2 regions of the Leuconostoc sp. BM2 genome follow, and region 1 is predicted to be linked to the other one. Evidence: predicted binding sites of a transcription regulator. Region 1 holds the regulator's gene; the other holds the start of a gene.
The links. Region 1 encodes LexA, which represses DNA repair genes until DNA is damaged. Its sites were predicted from a motif close to CNAACANNTGTTNG; they were not measured.
Positions count from the first base shown of each region.

Region 2: the regulator LexA is predicted to act here: its motif matches at 1,716-1,729, upstream of recA (recombinase RecA).

Region 1 covers NZ_MOWQ01000002.1:7,995-28,406, forward strand. Annotated here, with positions in the region: gene prmA (50S ribosomal protein L11 methyltransferase) at 208-1,098, opposite strand; gene BMG01_RS01145 (zinc-binding alcohol dehydrogenase family protein) at 1,085-2,158, opposite strand; gene BMG01_RS01150 (hypothetical protein) at 2,155-2,946, opposite strand; gene lepA (translation elongation factor 4) at 2,930-4,783, opposite strand; gene BMG01_RS01160 (Gfo/Idh/MocA family oxidoreductase) at 4,933-5,982, opposite strand; gene glyS (glycine--tRNA ligase subunit beta) at 6,034-8,091, opposite strand; gene glyQ (glycine--tRNA ligase subunit alpha) at 8,179-9,120, opposite strand; gene BMG01_RS01175 (DUF805 domain-containing protein) at 9,448-10,566, opposite strand; gene frr (ribosome recycling factor) at 10,634-11,179, opposite strand; gene pyrH (UMP kinase) at 11,179-11,904, opposite strand; gene tsf (translation elongation factor Ts) at 12,059-12,934, opposite strand; gene rpsB (30S ribosomal protein S2) at 13,042-13,818, opposite strand; gene BMG01_RS01200 (GIY-YIG nuclease family protein) at 13,964-14,239, opposite strand; gene BMG01_RS01205 (tRNA1(Val) (adenine(37)-N6)-methyltransferase) at 14,242-15,000, opposite strand; gene BMG01_RS01210 (1-acyl-sn-glycerol-3-phosphate acyltransferase) at 15,062-15,700, shown strand; gene BMG01_RS01215 (YneF family protein) at 15,710-15,943, opposite strand; gene lexA (transcriptional repressor LexA) at 16,203-16,841, shown strand; gene pyrE (orotate phosphoribosyltransferase) at 16,871-17,506, opposite strand; gene pyrF (orotidine-5'-phosphate decarboxylase) at 17,507-18,202, opposite strand; gene BMG01_RS01235 (dihydroorotate dehydrogenase) at 18,221-19,138, opposite strand; gene carB (carbamoyl-phosphate synthase large subunit) at 19,188-20,412, opposite strand, start outside.
Region 2 covers NZ_MOWQ01000001.1:97,934-102,395, reverse strand. Annotated here, with positions in the region: gene yfmH (EF-P 5-aminopentanol modification-associated protein YfmH) at 1-161, shown strand, start outside; gene BMG01_RS00585 (RodZ family helix-turn-helix domain-containing protein) at 176-1,063, shown strand; gene pgsA (CDP-diacylglycerol--glycerol-3-phosphate 3-phosphatidyltransferase) at 1,075-1,656, shown strand; gene recA (recombinase RecA) at 1,796-2,950, shown strand; gene BMG01_RS00570 (response regulator transcription factor) at 3,034-3,720, shown strand; gene BMG01_RS00565 (phosphate ABC transporter substrate-binding protein) at 3,901-4,462, shown strand, end outside.

The sequences.
Region 1 (20,412 bases):
TTCTGGCTAATCTGCCATCCTGATTAAGCAACAAAAAAGCGCCGTTTGGCGCCACTTTGCTGGATTTTGACTCATGTCCTACTTAGTTTGTAAGTTAAAGTATGTGATTATCACGGGAGAATAATTATGAGTGCCAAAATTCATTATCGTACTATCAATTCAATCGTACAATAATAGTATAACACATTAAATAGTAATGATTACTTTTTATTCTAATTGACTTTTAGCAATGAATGCATGCCATTTACCCATAATCATATGCTCGCTAATCACAAAATGAGATCGACCTAATTGGTCAATTATTTGAGGCGCTATATCATCATAGATACCTGAAACCAAAAAATAGCCATCTTTTTTCAAATGTTTGGTAACTTGTGGTATCAGTCTCTCAATAACATCGGCCAAAATATTTGCCACTACTAAATTAACTTTTAGATTACTATCGACAGACTCAAGTAAATCACTCACCACAACAGTAACATCTTTAGCTACTGGATTTAATGTCAAGTTGGCTTGTGCCACTGCTACTGCAGATTCATCAATATCAGTAGCCAAAACAGTATCAACGCCCAATTGTTTGGCTGCTACGGCTAAAACACCTGACCCTGTTCCCACGTCAATCATGCTTTCACCACTGCGAATGACCGTTTCTAATGCCTGAAGCATTAGTCGTGTTGTCTCATGTGTGCCCGGACCAAAAGCTAGTTGTGGATCCATGATAATCGGATATTCATCTCGCTGGTTTGGCAGATACGCTTCCCATGATGGCACAACTGTCAAATGGCGTGTAATACGTGTCGCGTGGTAATAGTTTTTCCATTCATTTTCCCATTCCGATTGTGCAACACCTGCAACAGTAACACTGCCCGGTGTTGCATCAATACCATAACGTTGTAATTCATTTAGCTGAGACTGAATGTTAGTTACGGTCGCCGACAACTGCTCGTTATTCTCAAAATAAGCAATAACTTTGACAGGTACTTGATCATCAACGATTTGCACACCATCAGCACCAACAGTCCTCAAAATATCTGCAACAGATTCGACTGCTTCATTTTGGGTTGCAATTGTGACTGCTTGCCAATTATTTTTCGTCATCGTATACTACCACAACTTTTCCAATTGTGCGACCCTCCTCGACGGTTCGGGTTGCAGCACGTATATTTTCTACTGTAAAGCCTTGATAAGTCTTCGTTAGTGTTGTCTTGAGTTCACCCTTATCAAGTAATACGGCTATTTTTTCAAGTGCCATACCTTGGGATAACATATCGACATGATAGTTACCCTTGGCAAACATGAAGACCCAACTAAATTGCGCACCAATGTTTTTTAACGGTCCCATATCAATTGGCGCTGTTGTTTCAACAATTGAGGCTATTGTGCCAAATGGTTTAATGATTTGTGTGACTGTTGGCCAATAGGCATCTGTACTTTGCAAAATTGCAACATGATCAACTTTTGGATACTGAATATGTTGTAACTGGTCAACCAAATCCTGATGATAATCTAAAATAAAATCAGCCCCTAGCGACTTTACCCACGCAACTGATTCTGGTCTTGAAGCTGTTGTAATGACTGTCAATCCAATGTACTTTGCTAATTGAATCAGTATTGATCCAACGCCACCAGCACCATTGATAATCAGAATTGAACGATTAGAAATACTCTCTTTTTCTAAATCGTAGCCAAAAGCATCATGTAAAATTTCAAAAGCTGTGATAGAAGTCAGCGGCATCGCACTGATTTCAGCGATTGATAAATTATGAGGTGCATGTCCAACCAAATCTGCTTCAACAACTTGGTAGGCTGCGTTTGATCCTTGTTTCATTTGTGAACCAGCGTAATAAACAAGGTCCCCAACATCAAATCTTGATACTTCCGTACCGACCTTAACCACCTCACCAACTGCGTCAAATCCTAAAATTCGAAATTGTCCTTCGGCTTTATAACCAGCTCGCATTTTCGTATCAACTGGATTAACAGAAGTTGCCAAAACTTTGACCAAAATTTCTGAGTCACTTGGGATGGGCTGTTTGACTTGCTTAGATATGAAAACCTGAGGGTCATCAATATTTCTTGCGCGATCAAAACCAATCGCCGTCATTTTATGTTGACGTCCAATCGCCCATATACTTTTAATTTTGTCTAATATATTCATTCAGCTAACCCACTATTCAAAATATTATTTAAAGTGTCTTTGGTAATTTGATATTCTGGCTTGAAATTTTTTGTACGATACAACAACTCGATCGTAGCAATTTTGTCTGATGAAGTCGGCAGCTTATCCTTTAGGACGCGATCCCAGTTGTTGGCAACCATTGCATATTCAACCAATCGCAGTTCTTCCTGCGTTAGCTTACTAGCGGCTGACTCATTCTTTTTAATTTGTTCATCCACATACTTTTGTACCAACGCTTGACCTGCTGGTAAGCCAATCGGCTTTACTTGATAGGTCACTTTGGCATTGTGATATTTGTCAAATTTCACCGCAGTTATCTTGAAGTCACGATCACGTTGCAACGTTTCCAAATAACGTTGTGACAAGGCAGCCATAACAGATGATTTTTGATATTTAGTACCAGAAAAAGTAACCGAATCAGCTACTTTTTGATCTGATTGTAATGCTTTTTGAATGCTGCTAGCAATTTCAGCTTGCCATTTTTTTGTCGTTAAATTAACAACACTTTGCTTGTTATTAGTAGATGAATCACCTGTTAATCCAAATTCTAAAGCCGTTTTGGCATCTTTTTTAACTACTTGTTGCCGTGTCGTTTGTGAAACACCATCAACACCAAAAACTATTCTAGCAACCACGCCACTCACAACTAAAATCATCACAGCAATCGACAACGATGCCAAAATGATATTGGGTTTTATCAGTTGGCGCTTTTTGGTGGACCAATTACGCTCAACACGAGAACGATTTTGTTTAGTTTCCTCTGGCATATTGGGCATCGTCCTCCGTTTTGAGTACGGCCATGAAGGCTTCTTGTGGTACATCTACCGTACCAACTGATTTCATTCGTGCCTTACCACGTTTTTGCTTATCGAGCAATTTAGCACGTCGGTCTGGATCACCAGTGTGAATTTTGGCAGTAACATCTTTACGATAGGCCTTGATATTTGTTCGCGCTAATATTTTAGCACCAATCGCCGCTTGAACAGGAATTTCAAAGTTTTGACGCGGAATAATCCCCTTTAACTTTGAAGTAATGATTCGCCCACGCTCTGCCGCAAAATCACGATGAACTATGAAACTCAAGGCATCCACTTTCTCGCTATTTAACAAAATATCAATTTTGACCAAATCAGATTGGCGGTATGCTGATAACTCGTAATCCAATGAAGCATATCCGCGTGTACTTGACTTTAGTTTGTCGAAAAAGTTAAATATAATCTCAGACAGTGGCATATAGTATTTGACATTGACACGAGTTTCATCCAAATACTCCATCGTGTCAAATTCGCCACGCTTTCGCTGTGCCAACTCCATTACTGCACCGACATAGTCATTGGGTACCATAATTTGAGCATGAACATACGGTTCTTCAATCGTTTTAATTTTTGATGCCTCTGGCATTTCAGAAGGATTTTCAATAGCAATTGTTTCGCCTTCTGTTGTGGTAACTTTATAAGTTACTGATGGTGCAGTCGTAACCAGATCAAGTCCAAATTCTCGCTCTAGTCGCTCTTGAATCACGTCCATGTGCAATAAGCCAAGGAAACCAACACGATAACCAAACCCCAGTGCTTGTGAAGTTTCTGGTTCAAACGTCAATGCGGCATCGTTAAGCTGAAGTTTCTCGAGCGCCTCTCGTAAATCAGTATATTTAGCATTATCTGAAGGATACAACCCTGAATAGACCATTGGTGTCATTGGCTTATAGCCTGCCAATGGCTCACTGGCTGGATGATCAACTAGTGTAATCGTATCACCTGAATGTGTCGTATGAATATCTTTAATCGCTGCAGTCAAATAGCCTACATCACCCGCCATCAGGTAATCACGCTTTTGCGCATTTGGCGACATTACGCCGACCTCCGTGACCTCATATTCAGCCCCAGTATTCATCATACGAATTTTATCACCGGGCTTAACGATTCCCTCACGAACACGCATGTTCACTACCACTCCACGATAAGCGTCATACGCAGAATCAAAAATCAATGCCCGAAGCGGTGCGTCAATTTCACCTTCTGGTGCGGGTAAGTCTGCCACAATTTTCTCCAATAATTCTGGAATTCCAATACCTTGCTTTGCTGAAGCTAAAACCGCATCAGATGCATCAATACCAATGACGTCTTCAATTTCTTGTCGTACTTTTTCAGGATCAGCTGCGGGCAAATCAATTTTGTTGATGACCGGTAGAATCTCTAAATCATTTTCAAGCGCTAAATAGACATTGGCCAGCGTTTGTGCTTCAACGCCTTGCGCAGCATCAACTACCAAAATTGCACCTTCGGCAGCAGCCAAAGCACGCGAAACTTCGTAGGAAAAATCAACATGCCCTGGTGTATCAATCAAGTGAAAAATATAAGTTTCACCGTCGTTTGCATCATAATGAACTTCAACGGCATTTAATTTAATCGTAATGCCACGTTCACGTTCCAAATCCATTGTATCTAACAATTGATTTTGCATATCGCGTTCTGCAACCGTGTGCGTTTGCTCTAAAATTCGATCCGCAATGGTTGATTTACCATGATCAATATGTGCAACAATCGAAAAATTACGGATATGCTTTTGTCGTTCTTTTAATTGTGTTAAATCTAGTTCTGTCATAATTGGCATTTTTCTTTCAGTTTTATGTCTATTTAATTTTACCATAAAGGTCGCAATTACTTTCGACTCAGCTTTGATATATTTAGTGAAATAAGCGCCAATTTTTAATAAAAAAAAGACCCAATTACTTAAGTCTTTTTCATTCAATATTAAAACTTTAAAATATGTGGCCCAGTAGTCTGAAGACCACCAGATAGCAGCCTCATAACAGTAATCATTGTTTCATCAGATACTAACTTTGGTTTACCATTAACTAGTGTTTCATAGACCGTGTCATAAATACGGCCATAGTCGCCCTGAACGCTAGGTATATACTTATCAATGCGATCGCCACTCTGATTATAATACACTAAGTGACCAAAATTCTGTGGGGCGTCACTACCAAATCTTGGACTTCCAGGCATAATACCCGTCTTTAAGTCATTTTCTTGTTCATCAACGGTATATTTGATGAATTTACCTTTTGTGCCTCTTAGTTGCCACTTTGGATATTGAATCGTAGCTAACTCGGTCGTCTGAATAGTTGCTTTAAAGGATTCTGGATAAAACAAATTGACCTCAATTTGGTCTTCTAAATGACTTTCAAGCACACGTGTTGCGCGTAAATCGTATACAGCCGCTTGTGGCGCCCCAAACAAACTGACAACTTGGTCAATTAAGTGAACACCATGACCAAATAGAGAGCCGTCAATCGCAGACCCTTCTAATTGACCATCCAGAGGACGATAGTGATCCATGTGAACTTCTAGGTCCGTTAATCGCCCCAAGTAACCGTTAGCAATTACTTGCTGTACCGTCAAAAAGTCGCTGTCAAATCTTCGACTTTGAAAAGGCATTAAAAATAAATTATTTTCCGCCGCCAGTTTAACAAGTTCTTCTGCCTCCTCAACACTGGCAGCCATCGGCTTATCCACTAACACGTTTTTGCCTGCTTGTAATAATTGTTTTGTAACTTGATAATGACTTTGTGATGGTGTCACAACAACCACTAAATCCAAACTATCATCAGTCACAATGTCTTCAATATCTGTCGTAAATATTGTGCCAGTTGCTTCAAGTTCAGCTTGTTCAGTTGGCTTTTTTCCAAGCGTTGGCGTTACGACACGTGTAACCCTAAATTTATCTTGTCGTAACTTTAAATAAGGTAAATGGTAGCGATTGGTACTTTTTCCGAAGCCTACAAAAGCAATATTTATCATCATGAGCCTCCAGTCATTTTATACTTCACTATAACACATAACAAAATATATTTACTTAATGACGATTTGCGTCAAATCTCCTAATCCGTTGGTGAGTCGTTGTATAACGTTCAGCTGAGCATATCGATTATCTTTAACAGATTCATCTTCAGCGTTAACCATTGTTTCATCAAAATAAGCTGCGATTGGTTGTTGCAATTTTGCCAAAGCCACGTAGAGATTTTCTGCACCATCATGCATCAAAGTATTTAAATCAAGCGTTAACGTTGCTTGATATAGGTCTTTTTCAGACTTATTTTCAAATTTAGCAGGATCAACCGTCGCATTAGTTACTTGCTTTACAGCTAAACGATCCACACGAGTCAACGCCTCAATTACATCTCGGAAGCCGGCATCACTACTATGTTGGGACAAGACTTCAATTCGCTGACTAATGTATACAATATCTGCTCTTTCAACATTGCCTAATCCAGCAGTGACAATGTCTTGACGTATTCCAGCATCTAGTGACAATTTGCGAACACGATCCAACATGAAATCAACAACCGTCGTCAAATCAGTTTCAGCTACCACACCTTGCTGTTGCACAAAGTCGGCTAACAAAGGTTGTAAATCAATATGCCAATTTTTATCCACCAATGTACGCACGATGCCGGTAGCCGCACGTCGCAAGCCATAAGGATCATTAGAACCACTTGGTATTAGTCCAGCGGCAAAGAATGTCACAATGCTGTCAAGTTTATCTGCAACGGCCAACAAAGCGCCTACTTCAGATTGTGCAACATCACCATTGGCTGAAGTTGGCATATAATGTTCTCGAATGGCTGTTGCAACCGCATCATTTTCGCCAAAAAGCTTGGCATAATGTTCGCCCATAATGCCTTGAAGTTCATCAAACTCACCAACCATGCCGGTCATCAAATCAAATTTATAAATTTCTGATGCGCGGGTCAAATCAGACTGCTGTGTGGCATCAAACTTCAAAGCAGTCGCCATTGCTGAAGCCAAAGCACCAGTTCGTTGCATGTGTTCATACACAGTACCAATTTTTTCATGGAAGACTAACTTTTTAACTTTAGTCATGTAATCAGAAATTGATTTGGTTTGATCTTCATGATAGAAGAATTCGGCATCTTCTAACCTTGCCACCAACACTTTTTCATTTCCCGCAATAACATTGTCTAAATGTTCACGATTACCATTTCGTATTGACAAAAAGTGCGGCAATAATTGTCCTTTTTCGTTCGTCACAAAGAAGAAACGCTGATGTTCACGCATTGATGTAATCAAAACTTCATCTGGAATTTCCAAATATTTCTCATCGAAACTGCCTGCGAAGGCTGTCGGCCACTCAACAATATTATTGACTTCTTCTAATAAATCTTGCGCCGCATCGGTGTCAAGTTGCAGAACCCAACCATTAGCTTCAGCAATTGTATTCAACTGTGATCGAATTTCATTTTTACGCACTGTGGCATCAACAACAACATTAGCACTTTGCAACGTCGTCACATAATTATCCGCAGAAGTGATTTCAATATGTTCTGAAGATAGGAAACGATGACCACGTGTAAAACGATCTGTGGCAATATCCAACACATTGAAAGAGATAATCTCATTATCCAATAATGCTACGAGCCAACGAATAGGTCGAACATACAAAAAGCTGTGATTAGCCCACTTCATATAAGTTGAAAATTTCATTTGGGCGACAACTTCATCACCAATTTTAGCTAAAATTTCATTTGCTGCTACACCAGCAGTATGTTTTGTTAGCCAAACATATCCATCTTTAATTTCAAATGCTTCAGGATTAGCACCTTGACCACGTGCAAAACCTAATGCTGCTTTTGTCCAATTACCGTTTTCGTCTTGTGCGCGGTCAACAGATGGCCCGCGCTTTTCTTCGCTCAAACTTTCTGATGTTTCAGCGACATCTGTCAGAACAACAGCCAAACGTCGTGGGGTTGAATATGGTTTAATATCACCGACTGTTAAGCGATGCTCTGATAAGAATTTCTTAGTTCTTTCAATTAACTGAATTTCTGAACTAGTTACCAAATGAGCTGGTATTTCTTCAAGTCCAATTTCTAATAAAAATGTTGACATTAATTATTCTCCAATTTAAATTGTACGACAACCATCTTTTATAAAAGTTTTAGGATGGGAGTACATGGTTTTCAACATTAACTTTCGTTAAGCTTTTTTGATTGCATATTTGCCATTTTCACCAAGATACTTATCGCGTAACTGTTCATCTTTCAGCAGTGGAAATCCCAGTTTTGCACGTTCTTCGATAAACACTTTCGAAACTTTTCGAGCCATAGTACGAATTCTGTGTAAATAACCAGCACGTTCAGTGACAGATACTGTACCTCGTGCATCTAGTAAATTAAAAGTATGCGATGATTTTAAGATATAATCATAGGCTGGGTGAACAAGTCCTAACGCAAGTAAACGTGTGGCTTCCGCTTCAAATTCATCAAAATGCTTGAGTAGCATAGCTTGATCAGATTCCTCAAAAGCGTACTTTGAGTGTTCGTATTCAGGTTCTTTAAAAATATCCCCATATAACACGCCATTGCCCCATTCTAAATCATATACCGTCGGCACATCTTGAATGTATGATGCTAAGCGTTCCAGTCCATATGTGACTTCAGCAGTGACAGAGTCAACTTCAATACCACCAACTTGCTGGAAATAGGTAAATTGGGTCACTTCCATGCCGTCTAACCAAACTTCCCAACCAATACCAGCAGCACCCATTGAAGGGTTTTCCCAGTTATCCTCAACAAAACGAATGTCGTGTTCCAATGGTTTAATGCCAAGTGCCTCCAGTGATCCCAAATAAAGTTCTTGGATGTTTGCAGGCGAAGGTTTCATCACAACCTGAAATTGATGATGTTGAAAAAGACGATTTGGATTGTCACCATAACGTCCATCAGCGGGACGGCGTGATGGTTGTACATAAGCAGCATGCCAGGGTTCTGGGCCATTTGCACGCAAAAAAGTGTAAGGTGACTGTGTTCCTGCACCCACCTCATTATCATAGGCCTGCATTAAATTTGCACCCTGTTTTGCCCAATATTGTTGCAATGTCAAAATAATATCTTGTAATGATAACTTTGTATCTGTCATGTCTTAATCCTTTGTAGTTTGAAATATGAGATGGTGTCCATCACATTATACGAATAAAATTGATATTTTTCTTTTATTTTTGATGAACCAACTAAATTAGTTCCCCTTGCAAACCCCTTTCTGCTCAGGACACAAAAAGCGTCCTAATGCCAAAATTAATTGACATCAGGACGCTATAACGCGCGGTTCCACCTGATTTCCGAGTTATAACTCGACACTCGATAGTTATTGTCGCTCCACCAACGCCACTTGGTTTCCTCACGATTCAAACTTGATACTGTTATTATGACACGTCGCTAGAGTATTCGTCAAGTGAATTTCTAAAAATTATTGTGATTGATATGTTTCACCAATTGTTGCAACAATCAGATTAAGCAATGCCTGACTTGGCGCAATTACATATATGACTCGAATATGTCCATCAGACATATGCCACTCAAGGTATGCCATATTCTTCACCTTAGCACTATTAGGTGACTCATAGGTCCCATCAATACGCAAAACATTGATAGTCGGAAAATTAGACAATGTTAACTGTGATTGTCCTACGACCTTTTGAAATGAAAAACTTGAAAAATCAACACCCCATCCTTGGCCCTGAGTACTGGTTAAAATCATAACTTGTTGCGTTTGTTGCAGCCATTGTAATGATGACGCGTCTTGTTGCCAGTTACCCTTGACCTGAAAATGCCCAAAATCCGAATCCCCTATGACATCAACTGGCAATTGCCGATAGGCTTTAGTGGCAGAATCATCTGGCACATCGACTATGGATTTATCAGGGATTTTAGATGAGACTGATGACGACGATGACGGTATGCGCTCCGTCGATGAAGATAATTCCGCACTATTACTAGTGTCAGATTCTGTGGTTCGCACTGTATTTTTTTCGACTTTCTGTTGTTTAAACACAGCATGCACCAGTGCTTTTTTAACATCCTGCCTAAACACAGAGCCAGCAGGCAATTGCAAGCCAATGGACAAACTAACCATAATAGCAAACCCAATGCCATAATATATTTTTTCTATTCTTGATAACAATGGTGTCCAATAAGCCGAACGCCTAGAAACCAGAAATACGAGCCATCCAAAATAGATCAATAGGACAAGTAAAACTAATATTGCGCTACGCAATTCAATTGAAATCTCAATGGCAATCCAAAGTAACGATGGACTTAGCAGGACAAACATAACCTGATTAATTGAAAACCCAGTATCACGTAAACGTCTAATGAACAACGAAAGACTTGGAATAAACAACACAATAAGAACGGCTGCATCAACTTTCAGTACCAACCAAAACGAGTTGCTGACTGTCAGTGTGACGAAACCAATAATCACTAATATTAAATCATTAACGACATGAATCCAAAAAAAATCTAATCGATAGGCACCACTATGAAAATCAAGCGCCTCTCGCCAAAATTTAAAATAGCGCCTAAACATTTTCCCTCCAAACAAAAAAACTTGGTAAAATACCAAGTTTAAAAGTTATTTCAGTATGACATAAGAATTAAATTGTTAATAATTCTTTTTCTTTTTCAGCTGCAATGCCATCAATTGCTTTAATATTTTCGTCAGTTAGCTTTTGCGTTTGATCTTCTGCCTTGCGAGCGTCGTCCTCAGGCATTTCTTTATCCTTTTTAATGTCATCCATGATGTCACGACGAACATTGCGGACTGAAACCTTGGCTTTTTCTGCTTCAGCTTTAACTTCTTTAGCTAATTCTTTACGACGTTCTTCTGTCATTTGCGGAATCGCCAAACGCACAATGTTACCATCGGAAGCAGGATTCAACCCAAGATCTGACACATTAATTGCATGAACAATTGCTTCCAAAGCACTTTTATCGAAAGGTGTAATCAGCAAAATGCGCGCTTCTGGCACCGAAATTGACGCCACTTGATTTAGGGGTGTCATGGCACCATAATACTCAACTTCAATACGATTCAAAATATTTGGATTAGCTCGACCTGTACGGATATTTGCCAATTCACGTTGTAAAGCTTCCTGTGCCCCTTGCATCCGCTCTTTAGCGTTTGTTAAATCAAAAGTCATTATTTTTCTCCTGTTACTGTGGTTCCAATAGGTTCACCAAGCACAACACGCTTGAGATTACCAGGTGTATTAAGATTGAACACGACCAATGGCATATTATTATCCATTGAAAGAGAACTTGCCGTTGAATCCATTACCTTCAACCCTTTTTGCAAAATTTCCAAGTGAGTCAATTCTGTAAATTTAACAGCATCAGCGTTTTTATTAGGATCTGAATCATAGATACCATCAACGCCATTTTTACCCATCAAAATAGCATCAGCATTGATTTCGTTAGCACGCAATGCTGCTGTAGTGTCGGTAGAGAAGTATGGTGATCCAGTACCGGCGGCGAAAATAACAATACGTCCCTTTTCTAAATGACGTATGGCACGTCCACGGATATATGGTTCTGCGATTTGTTGCATAGTAATTGCTGTCTGAACGCGTGTTTGAACGCCAGAACGTTCTAAGGCATCTTGCAATACTAGGGCGTTCATCGTAGTTCCCAACATACCCGTGTAATCAGCACGTGAGCGTTCCATACCAACTTTAGAAGCTGGTTCTCCGCGCCACAAGTTGCCACCACCAACAACAATTGCAATCTGAGTTCCCAAATCGTGAACTTCTTTCAGTTCTTCGGCAATAGCTGACACAACGGCAAGGTCAATACCTTGTCCCTTTTCACCAGCCAAAGCCTCACCTGACAACTTAATCAAAACACGTTTGTACTTAATATCAGTCATGTCTAACCTCTTTTATTTGCTTATACAATTATATCAAAAATCAGGCAAAAATTCCGAAAAAAAAGTGCGTTATCAACAATAACGCGCTTTTCATATAAATAATGATGGAGATTAATCAATACTAGATAACAATCATCCCACACTGAAAAATCAATTAACCTAGTTGCTTAGCAACTTCTTCAGCCAAATCTGTCACTTTTTTCTCAAGCCCATCACCGACTTGGTAGCGAACAAATGACTTCACAGAACCATTTTGTGAAGCAATAAATTGAGCGACTGTTTGATCACCATTTTTAACGAATGGTTGATCCAACAATGAGATTTCTGCCAAGAACTTTTTGATACGACCATCAACCATCTTTTCTTTGATGTTGTCTGGCTTACCTGCCAAATCTTCTGAAGCCAATTGTACTTCTTTTTCCTTGGCAACAACTTCTGCTGGTACTTGATCATCTGAAACATATTGTGGTGCAATAGCGGCAACGTGCATTGCAATATCTTTAGCAGCTGCTTCAGAAGCACCATCAACAACAACTAATGCAGAGATTGAACCGGCCAAGTGTGAATATGAACCAAAGTTTTCTGAGTCAGCTTTTTCAACAACTGTGAAACGACGTAAAGTAATCTTTTCACCTGTGATTTGTGTTGTACCCACAATTTTGTCGTTCAATGTTTGACCAGCTTCAACTTCAAGTGCCAAAGCATCTTCAACATCAGCTGGTGCGAATTCAACAATTGTATTAGCAACAGCACGCAACAATTCGTTAAATTCTGCGTTACCAGCAACGAAATCTGTTTCTGAATTTAATTCAATAATTGCAGCACGATTGTCCTTAACAGCAACAGCTGTCATACCTTCTGCGGCAACACGATCGCCCTTTTTAGCGGCTTTAGCCATGCCCTTTTCACGCAATAAGTCAATTGCCTTGTCTAGGTCGCCATCAGCTTCGACCAATGCTTTCTTAGCATCCATCATACCAACAGATGTCTTATCACGTAGTTCCTTTACTTGTGCAGCAGTAATTGCCATTATAGTGCTCCTCTAAAATAATTTAATGTATTTTAATTATAACATACTAAAATACCATTCCGCGTCCCAAACAGGTTCGCAAGGAACGGTATTTTTAAATCATATAATTAGTTATTGCCTTCTTCAACAATGTTAGCAATTTCTTCGATTGATTCTGTATTTTCGTCACCTTCAACAAATGCGTCTTCTGGTGCTGAATCTTGACCTTGACGACCTTCGATAACGGCATCAGCCATCTTGGCAGTAATCAAGCGAACGGCACGAATAGCATCATCATTGGCTGGAATTTTAACATCAACAACATCTGGATTAGCGTTTGTGTCAATCATTGCCACAACAGGAATGTTCAACATGTTAGCTTCCTTAACGGCAATTTCTTCTTTCTTAGGATCAACGACAAACAAAACATCTGGCAATCCAGGCATGTCCTGAATACCACCCAAGAACTTTTCCAACTTTTCGCGTTGCTTGTTTAACAAAACAACTTCTTTTTTAGGCAATTGCTCAAATGTACCATCTTCGGCCATTGCTTGCAAATCCTTCAAACGTTGGATACGTGTCTTAATCGTGTTCCAGTTAGTCAAAGTACCACCCAACCAACGGTGGTTGATGTAATATTGACCGGCACGTGTTGCTTCTTCAGCAATAGCATCAGAAGCCTGCTTCTTTGTACCAACAAACAAAACATTTGCACCGTCAGTTGAAGCATTACGGATGAAGTTATAGGCTTCATCAACCAACTTAACTGTCTTTTGCAAATCGATGATGTGAATACCATTACGTTCCGTAAAGATATATTCGTCCATCTTTGGGTCCCAACGACGTGTTTGGTGACCGAAGTGTACTCCTGCTTCGAGGAGTTCTTTCATTGAAATAACTGCCATGATATGGCCTCCTAGGTTTTTCCGCCGACAAATTCGTGGTTCACGCTGACATTACTGCACCTACGTGTTCTCGTTTGTCGTGTGTATTTGTTGTTTTCCACAACAAGATATATTATACGGTATTTTTATATGTTTAGCAAGGACTTTATTGCCATACTTTAGTTACTTTGTGTGCCAATAAAAACATTTCTTTTTGAGGTCGTGTCAGCTTTTTAAAAGCTGCCTCTGCCTTTAATGCATCACTTTTAGTTTCAAATGATTCCTGATAAATCAATTGAAGTGGATGGCGGGACTTAACACGTGTAAATTTAGCACCCTTTCCCGCTTCGTGCGTCGCTAAGCGACGCATGACATTATCTGTAAAACCACCATAAAAATAGCCATCAGCAGTATATAAAACGTAAAAAAAATATGCTTTCATTATTACCAAGCCTTGCCATACAAAATGTTATTCATTTCGGGTGTGTAATCATTAGTCTCGTCGTATGCAATCAACGGCGGCAAAATTCGTACACCGCCTGGACGTCCTGATTTAATCGCTTCGATTAAAACCATATTTGCCTCACGACCAGCCTTACCATAGACAAATTGAACCCGCTTAATCATAAGTTTTCGTTTGGCAAAAGCTGCAAAAATATCTGCCAAACGGTCTGGTCGATGAACCATATAGAATTTACCATTATTTTTCAGTAATTTATTAGCAATTTGAGCTAAATTAGGCAAGTCGATTGTTAATTCGTGGCGAGCTAACTCATAGTGATGATCATGATTGGTTTTCGTGGTGTCATTTAAAGGAAAATAAGGTGGGTTACTGAGCACAGTTTCGACAGATCCCGGTTTGATGTCCTCAAAAATATTTTTCATATCCTTTTGTAGTACACTTACACGATCAGACATACCATTCAAATCAATACTTCGCTGCGCCATGGCTGCCAATTCAGGCTGGATTTCGACTAATGTGACGCGGCCACTCACTTTTGGCGCATAAAATAACCCCACCGCCCCAGTGCCAGCACCCAAATCAACAGCATGTCCCCGGCCTTTACCTTTAACATCTGCAAAATGTGCTAGTAAAATAGCATCAAGTGAATAGGAAAACATATCTGGATTTTGAATAATTCTAATATTTTGAGATGGTAAACCATCAATCCGTTCGCCGACTGTTAAACTTGGCTCTGTCATTTGCGTTTCTTCCCTTTTCTCGGTAAAATTAAATTTGATTTCGTTTATGAGGTGAATAAATATGAAATTTTACGACTTTCTTCGTGGTGTTGCCGTGGCTATTATTTGGACTATCAACGGCCGCATTACCTATATGAACCGCGACAAACTACCTAAAGAGGACAATTATGTCCTAGTTGGTCCTCACCGCACATGGTGGGACCCTGTTTGGTACGCGGTGGCTGCGTACCCCAAACACTTTATTTTCATGGCGAAAATCGAACTTTTTAAATTCAAGCCTCTTGCTTGGCTCATTAAGTCTGCTGGCGCTTTCCCAGTTGATCGCGAAAACGTTGGCCCAAGTGTCATCAAATACCCTGTACGTGAGCTCAAAAGTGGTAAAAGATCATTAATCATGTTTCCTTCAGGTTCTCGTCACAGTGACGACTTGAAGTCCGGCTCATTATTAATCGCGCGTATGGCCGGAAAGCCAATTGTACCGGCGGTATACCAGGGCCCAGTGAAGTTTAGCCAGCTCTTTAAACGTCATAATACCACAATTAATTTTGGAGAGCCAATCTACATTGAGCGCGCCGATAAATTGAATGCTGAAAACATTGCCAAATATACTGACATCATGCAAGCAGCTTTTGATAAACTAGATGATGAAATCAATCCTGATTGGCACTATATTGATCCTAAAAGAATACAAAAAAAATAAGCTTAGCGCTTATTTTTTTTGCGCATTTGCACTTTGCTGTTTCATTTGAGCCATCATTTGATTTAACTTTTTTTGTGATGGCTTTTGACCCATTGACATCATCATTGACTTCATCATTTCTTCAGAAATTGGTGGATTCTTAGCCAAATAGTTTTTCATTGAACTACGTGCCAAGAAGAAACCACCAGCCAAACCAATCGCCAAGGCCAAAACTGCAATCAAGATTACAAGTCCTGTACTCATGTTTTTTCTCCTCATCGAATGTCTGATAACAATTATATCACAGCCGGTTAGTGCATGCCATCTAAAAAGTGAAGTTAATAAGTTTGCTTTTTAGCTTTTTTTTACACAGAAATCCACTAAAAATCATATAGTTTCTAAAGAAATTATAAATTTTCACGGCGACTTATTTGACATTTTCTAAAATCAACGAACACGTGTTTGATTTGTTCGTGTTTTTTGGGTATAATTGAGTTACTAATTATTAAGTAGGAACCCCATCATGGCAATTATTCAAGAAAGCAAACAAATACAAGTCTTAAGATTTATACATGAGGCCCAATCAACTAACGGTTTTCCCCCCACCGTTAGAGAAATCGGCGAAGCGGTTGGTCTGTCTTCCTCTTCTACGATTCATGGTCATATCGAGCGTTTGGTTAAAAAAGGATATCTCTTAAAAGATGCTTCAAAACCAAGAGCACGTGCCATTGAAATCACAGATGCTGGTCTAGAAATGCTGGGTGTTTCAATTACACCTGGTAAAATTCCTGTTCTCGGTGTTGTAACAGCAGGAACACCAATTTTGGCCGTTGAAGAAGAGGCAACAGAATTTTTCCCGATTCCTGACAACCTAATGCAATTTGATGGTGATTTGTTTATGCTCAATGTTCATGGCGAATCAATGATCAATATTGGTATTCTAGATGGTGACAAAGTCATTGTCCGTCGTCAAGAAAATGCTGATAATGGCGACGTTGTTGTTGCAATGAATGACAACGACGAAGCAACTGTAAAACGCTTTTTCCGCGAAGCAGATCACTATCGATTGCAACCTGAAAACGATGCAATGGCACCAATTATTCTAAAACAAGTTGCCATTCTTGGTAAGGTTATTGGTCTTTATCGAGACGCAATATACTAAAAAAAAATCGACATAATGTCGATTTTTTTTTAGTTTGCTTGCCATTTTTCTGGTTGCTTTTTCCACTCGTTTAGCGTCTCAATCTGGTCCGCAGCTAGATCCCCTCGACTAACAGCCAATGCCATTAATTGTGAATAAGTTGTCAACGATTTAAAGGTTAGATTAGCACTTTCAAAATTTTTTACACCAGCTAGCAGTTCGTATGAAAAAATGGACACAATGCCCAAAACATTGCCACCTTCTTTTTCAACTGCTTTTGCTGCAGCCAATACTGAGCCGCCCGTTGAAATCAAATCATCAATCAGCACTACTTTGTGATTTGTAACGTTTGCCCCCTCTGTTTGGCAACCTGCACCATGATCTTTTGGTTTTGATCGTACATAAATCATTGGTTTTTTTAATTGATCTGCCACCCAAGCTGCGTGTGGAATGCCTGCAGTGGCCACACCGCCAATAATTTCAACATCAGGATATGACGCTTTGATTAATTCTGTTAAGCCACAATAAGTGTTTTCTCGAACCTTTGGAAAACCAATTGTCATGCGATTATCAGTGTAAATCGGACTTTTAATACCCGACGCCCATGTGAACGGCGCCTCCGGTGAAAATTTAACCGCACCAATTTCAAGTAAATCATTGGCAACTTCATTTGCATAATCTGTCATTTAAAGACTCCATTCTTTCAATACTTGTTGGTATGCAGCAACTGGATCACTAGCTTTAGTAATCGAACGACCAACAACAAGTCCCGTTGCACCTAATTGTTTTGCCTTGACAGGGGTTGTGACACGCATTTGGTCATTTGCATCATCACCTGCTAAGCGAATTCCTGGGGTGATAGTTAAGAAATCTGATTGCGTGTTAGCTTGTATCATACCAGCTTCTAAAGGCGAACTAATCGTACCATCCACACCTGCGTTGTCAGCCATTTTTGCTAAGTGCAACACACTTTCCGCCAACGTTACTGTCGATTGGGAAATTTCTTGAACATCAGCTTCAGAAAAAGATGTTAATTGCGTCACTGCTAGTATTTTTAAGTTGTGACCTTTATTAGCAACTGCAGCAGTCATCATTTTAGCCCCGCCAGCCGCATGTAACGTTAAATACTGAACATCTAATTTTGCAATATTTGCAACTGCATGGCCAACAGTGTTGGGAATGTCATAAAGTTTTAAATCTAAAAAGATATCAAATCCTTTTTGGCGTAAATCTCTGACAAAATCCGGCCCTTCTGCATAAAATAATTCCATACCAACCTTGATCGCCGGCTTTTGGTCTAATTTTTTAAAAGGTTCTAAAAAATTCAGTGCCGTTTTACCATCTGGAAAGTCCAATGCAATAAAAACTGGTCGATTTATCATGTTTTTTCCCCTTAGTAGTCAACTTTTCTTGAACGTTCGCGTTACTTCTGTCACGTCCGTAAATCCATATTTATCAAGTGCCTTTGGTAATGCTGCAATGATATCTGTCATAACAGTTGGATTGGTTGCGATTGCAGACCCCACTTGAACGGCTGATGCGCCTGCCATCAAAAGTTCCAAAGCATCTTCAACTTGCGTAACACCACCTACCCCAATAATTGGAATATCAACAGTTTGCGCTGCTTCATAAACAAATCGTACAGCAATCGGATGAATAGCTGTACCTGATAAGCCACCAATTCCTCTCGCTAAACTCGGCTCACGTTTATCCAAATCAAGACTCATCCCGACTAATGTATTGATCAAGACCAAACCATCTGCACCCGCTAGTTCAACTGCCTTCACAATCGGCTTAATATCAGTGACATTAGGCGACATTTTGGCATAAATTGGTTTCTTAGTAACTTGTCGCATGGCAGCAATCACTTCAGCAGCAGATTCAGCACTCACACCAAATTCTATACCACCACGATCAACGTTTGGACAAGATAAGTTCGCTTCAATTGCAGATACAGTGTCAATGTCATCAAAATATTTTGTTAACCTAACATAATCTTGCACTGTTTCACCGGCAATTGAAAACATCACCGGTAAATTGCTATATTTTTCCGCTATTTTTGGTAAAAATTCTTTAATCACTTTGTTAACACCGGGATTTGCCAAACCAACTGAGTTCAAAATACCAGCGGGCGTGTTGATAATCCAAGGTTGAGGATTGCCTGCTCGTTCATCCAGAGTGGTTGTTTTAGTAACTAAAGCGCCCAAACGCTCGACTTCGTAGACATCATCAAGTCCATAATACACTGAACCAGATGATGGCATAATAGGATTTTTAAGACTTAAACCAGGCAAATTGACTGCTAAACGATTGTTCATTTTTTCTCCTAATAACAGCTCTCAGGCTGTTTTTATTAGTTCTTTATTATTATTGCATTTCTTTAACTGTAAAGCTACGTGACTCTAGGACTTCCAAAAACGCTTTAACTGTGTCCAGTGCCGTAAACAATGGCACGGCATTTTCGATGGCTGCATTTCGAATTAATCGCCCATCACTCTCTGCACGTTCATCAGCTTGGGTGGTATTGATGACAATTTGCAACTTTTGTTCACGCAATGCAACAACTGAATTGTTATCAGATTCTGAAATTTTATCTAAGATTTCGACTGGTAACGCATTAGCTGCGAGGTAACTACCTGTACCGGCGGTAGCAAAGATTGCAAATCCGAGATCGTTAAATCGTTGAGCTAGGGTCAGCGCTTCTTCCTTGTCAGCATCTGCGACTGTGAAAAGCACGTTACCATACTGCGGTACCTTAATATTTGAAGCAACAAAGGCTTTATACAACGCTTTTGGTAAAGTTGTATCTGAACCCATGACTTCCCCAGTTGACTTCATTTCAGGTCCAAGCAATGAATCAACATCTGGCAATTTAGTAAATGAAAAGATGGGTGCTTTGACATGAACCATGTCATCGGCTGGCACAAGACCTGTCTCAAATCCCATATCAGCCAATTTTTCACCTAGCATCACACGAGTAGCTAATTGTGCCAATGGCAGATGGGTCACTTTTGAAATAAATGGCACTGTACGCGAGGCACGAGGGTTAACTTCAATCACGTAGGCTGTATTTTCATGGATAACAAATTGCACATTCATTAAGCCAACTGTGTTCAATGATTTAGCTAAGTTAATGGCCGCGTTAACCATTTCATGTTGCACTTTTTGTGACAAATATTGTGGCGGATATACTGACATTGAATCACCAGAATGTACACCGGCACGTTCAATATGCTCCATAATACCAGGAATTACAGCAGTTTCACCATCTGATAGGACATCCACTTCGGCTTCCTGACCAACGAGGTATGAGTCAATCAATACTGGGTGATCATTAGAAACTTTGACCGCACGCTGCATATAATCTTTTAGTTCTTCGTCAGATGACACAATTTCCATTGCTCGTCCACCCAAAACATAAGATGGTCGGATGAGGACTGGATAACCAATTTCTTGAGCTGCACTCAAAGCATCAGCAACAGTTGTAGCTGTTTTCCCCACTGGTTGTGGTAATGCGAGTTGTTTAATCACTTGATCAAATGCTTCACGATCTTCAGCACGATTTAAATCTTCAACCGTTGTTCCCAAAATC
Region 2 (4,462 bases), on a different contig from region 1:
CACTTGAAAACATTGCACTTCGAGGAGATGATGCCTTGTCTGGGGCTAATCTTTTTGATAAGATAGAGTTGTTACAAGATTTAACATTTGATGACATTCTTGTAACAGCCGATATAATTTTTCAGGATGCTGTACTGCAACGGTTTGTGTTGCAAAAATAGGTTTTAGGACATTTATGAGTGAAACATTAACAAATCAAATTGGTGAACAATTAAAAGCTGCTCGCCAATCTAAAAATTTATCATTGGATGATATTCAGAATATCACCAAGATTCAACGTCGTTATTTGGTTGCGATTGAGGAAAATAATCTCAGCGTTCTACCGGGTGATTTTTATGTGCGTGCTTTTATTCGTCAATATGCTTTAGCAGTTGGTTTACACCCAGATGAGGTTTTGGGAGAAAAACCACCAGTGTCGATTTCACGTAGTAGTGATTTGAGTCGCGCGCACCAAGATGATGATGGTATTATGCGCGCTGGTATTGATCATACAATGACGGCCAAGTCAAGACTGTCCAATTTTATGCCGACAATCTGGATTGGTTTGTTGATTGTGATTGCATTGGCAGTGATTTGGTTTGTTTTGACTCATGTTGGTACTGGTACATCACAAAACAGTGATAGTGGGAATGTTTCAGTTTCGTCTTCGGCTGTACCGAAATCTTCGTCAAATGCTACATCGTCAAAAAAATCAAGTTCTTCGTCCTCTGCTTCCTCTTCCAGCAAGAAAAAGTTGGATTTAGGCTCTCCCGAAACAAATACAAGTCTACAAACAACCATTTTTAATTTATCTAACGAGAGCACAAAAAAGCATACTGTTGTGATTAAGGCACAGAGTACCGGGACAACTGTTAAGGTTAGTGATGGCAATAGCAATATATTATTAAATGAGACAGTTTCGGCTGGTAATGATAAAACAGTAGAGATTCCATCTGGTACAACTTCTTTCAATGTACAATTTACTAATGTTAGCAACGCAACTTTAACTGTGGACGGTGAAACTGTGCCAGTGGATGGTGCTACTACTGCCTTTTGGAATGTTTTATTTAATCTAAATAAATAGAAGGATTTTTCATGAATTTACCTAATAAATTAACAGTTTTTCGTATTATTTTAATTCCAATTTTTATCTTGTTATTAACATTGCCGTTGGATTGGGGAAATGTGAAATTGGCGGGTACTACAGTGCCCACCACATGGTTAATTGCAGCAATTGTATTTGCAAGTGCTGCAATCACGGATTTTCTAGATGGCAAAATTGCACGCAGTCAGCACTTAGTAACCAATTTTGGCAAGTTTGCAGATCCGTTGGCGGACAAACTGTTGGTAATGACAGCATTGATTTTTCTAACCAGCTTTGGCGTTGTACCGGCATGGATGACAGCAGTTATTGTGATTCGCGAACTGGCTATTACTGGTTTAAGGACACTAATTGTTGAAAATAATGGTCAAGTGTTGGCAGCGCAAATGCCCGGCAAAATAAAAACATTTTCTCAAATGTTTGCTATTTTCTTTTTGTATATTCACAATGCACCGTTTGCCACAATTGGCTTTCCAATTGGAGACATCTTATTGTGGGTAGCGGTAATATTCACGATATATTCTGGATTAGACTACTTTTGGCAAAATAGAGTTGTTTTCTCAGATGGTTTATAGTACGTTTTCAAAGCGCTTGAAGCGCTTTTTTCGTATAACAAAGTATGAACAAAAGATAACGAACAAATGTTCGAAAAAGACTTGCTTTTGATTCTAGAAACAGTTACACTAATCAAGTAAGATAAAAGGAGTTTGCCGCATGATAACAAAAAAGACGACAAAAAAAGATGACAAAGCTAAAAAGGATGGCCGTCAGGCTGCATTAAATGAAGCGCTAAAAAAAATTGAAAAAAATTTTGGTAAGGGCTCAGTGATGACTTTAGGAGACAATGCGCTGACGCAAGTGGAAACAATTCCTTCCGGATCTGTTAAGTTAGATATCGCGTTGGGAGTTGGTGGATATCCTAAGGGTCGTATTATTGAGGTTTATGGACCGGAATCTTCTGGAAAAACGACGATTGCGCTACATGCTGTTGCTGAGGTGCAAAAGCAGGGAGGCACAGCAGCGTATATTGACGCTGAAAATGCCTTGGATGTTAAGTATGCAGAGGCTTTAGGCGTTAAAAAAGATGAGCTATTGCTTTCTCAGCCTGACACGGGTGAACAAGGTCTAGAAATTGCTGATGCATTAGTTCAATCTGGTGCGGTTGATATGATTGTGATTGATTCTGTTGCTGCGCTGGTCCCTAGAGCCGAAATTGAAGGTGAAATGGGTGACGCACACGTCGGTCTTCAGGCACGTTTAATGAGTCAGGCATTAAGAAAACTTGCTGGTACGCTAAATCGTACAGGGACCATTGCTATATTTATTAACCAAATTAGAGAAAAGGTCGGGGTAATGTTTGGTAACCCTGAAACGACACCTGGTGGTCGCGCACTCAAGTTTTATTCAACGGTTCGTCTAGAGGTTCGTCGCTCGACACAAATTAAAGATGGTACTGATGTGACCGGTAATTTAACGAAAGTTAAGGTTGTAAAAAATAAGGTTGCGCCGCCGTTTAAGGTAGCAGAAGTAGATATTATGTATGGTAAGGGAATTTCACAGACTGGTGAAATTTTAGACTTAGCAGTTGATCAGGATATTGTTGATAAAGCTGGTGCTTGGTATGCATATGAGGGCGAACGAATTGGTCAAGGTCGAGAAAAAGCTAAGGATTACCTTGATGATCCTGATCATGCTGATTTGAGACAAGAACTTTATGTTAAGGTTCGGCAAGCATACGGTATTAATAATGATGGCGACAATGTTACTACAACCTCAGATGTGCCTGAAGAAAAGGATGGTGCGGTTAGTCAAACTGCAGACTTGGATTTGGGCATTGATGATGATCTAACAGATGAACCAATTGTATAAGTTATGTAAACATTTCGGAAAAACGCTAGGGCGTTTTTCTTTTTTTTGTTACAATGCAGATAATAGATTCCTTGGAGATTAACATGACTAAAATATTGGTTGTCGATGATGAAGTAGCAATTTCAACGCTGTTACAATATAATTTGGAACAAAACGGGTACGAAGTTACAACAGCAGGAGATGGTAACTCAGCTTATCAATTAGCAAAATCAGAACAATTTGATGCAATTTTACTAGATTTGATGTTACCGAACATTGATGGCATGACGGTTTTAAAACAAATTCGTCAGGATAAAATCACAACACCGGTAATTTTAGTGACAGCTAAAGGAGACGAATTTGACCGTGTCTTTGGTTTGGAGCTTGGAGCAGATGATTATATTACCAAGCCTTTTAGCCCGAGAGAAGTGATTGCCAGATTAAAAGCGGTTTTACGTCGCTCACAAACACCCATAGTTCAGTCAGAAGAAACAGTGATTACGATTCAAGATTTGAATATCAACGATGGTAAAAAGATTGTTACTAAGGCTGGTCAGAGTGTTGCATTGACGCCACGTGAATATGATTTATTATTGTATTTCGCCCAACGATTGGGCCGTGTGATTGATCGAGAAACTATTTTGACTGCAGTTTGGGGTTATGAGTATACCGGTGAAAGTCGCATGGTTGATATGCACATTAGTAATTTACGCGAAAAATTAGAAACAAATCCCAAATCACCAGAAATATTGAAAACGGTTCGCGGATTTGGCTATACAATGATTAGCTGACGGCCTAAGGCCGTTTTTTTGTGTAAACCTTTCTTTACAATTATTTACAGAAACACGACGAAAATGGGTCGCGATTCATAACAATAACACCGTATTATATAACTTGTAAACAAGGAGCGGCCCCCAAGAGCCTCTACTACGACCTTGTTTCATTACATAATCCAAAGGGAGAAGTACATCATGAACAAAAAAGTTGCAGGTATTATCGGAGGAATCGTTGTCATTGCGGCAGGGATTGCGTTGTATACCTCTGCTAATAACAAGTCAAGTGACAGTAAATCATCATCAACGTCATCGACGAAGGTTAGTGGTAAAGTGCTATCTTTGGGATCAACTGCTTTGCAGCCATTGGCAGAACAAGTTGCTTCCTCATTCCAAGATAAAAACCCAGATGTTACAGTAACAGTTCAAGGTGGTGGTTCAGGTGCTGGTCTTAGCCAAGTATCTGATGGGTCAGCGCAAATTGGTAATTCCGATGTTTTCGCTGAAGAAAAAGAAGGCGTTGACGCTAGCAAATTAGTTGATCACAAGGTTGCTGTTGTGGGTATTGCACCTGTTGTCAATAGCGATGTCCAAATTAGCAACATTTCTAAGACGCAATTACGTGAGATTTTCACCGGTAAAATAACTAACTGGAAAGACGTCGGCGGAAAAGATGAAAAGATCGTTGTGATTAACCGTGCAACAGGGTCAGGTACTCGTGCTGTATTTGAGAAAAATATCTTAGATGGTCAAAATGCAG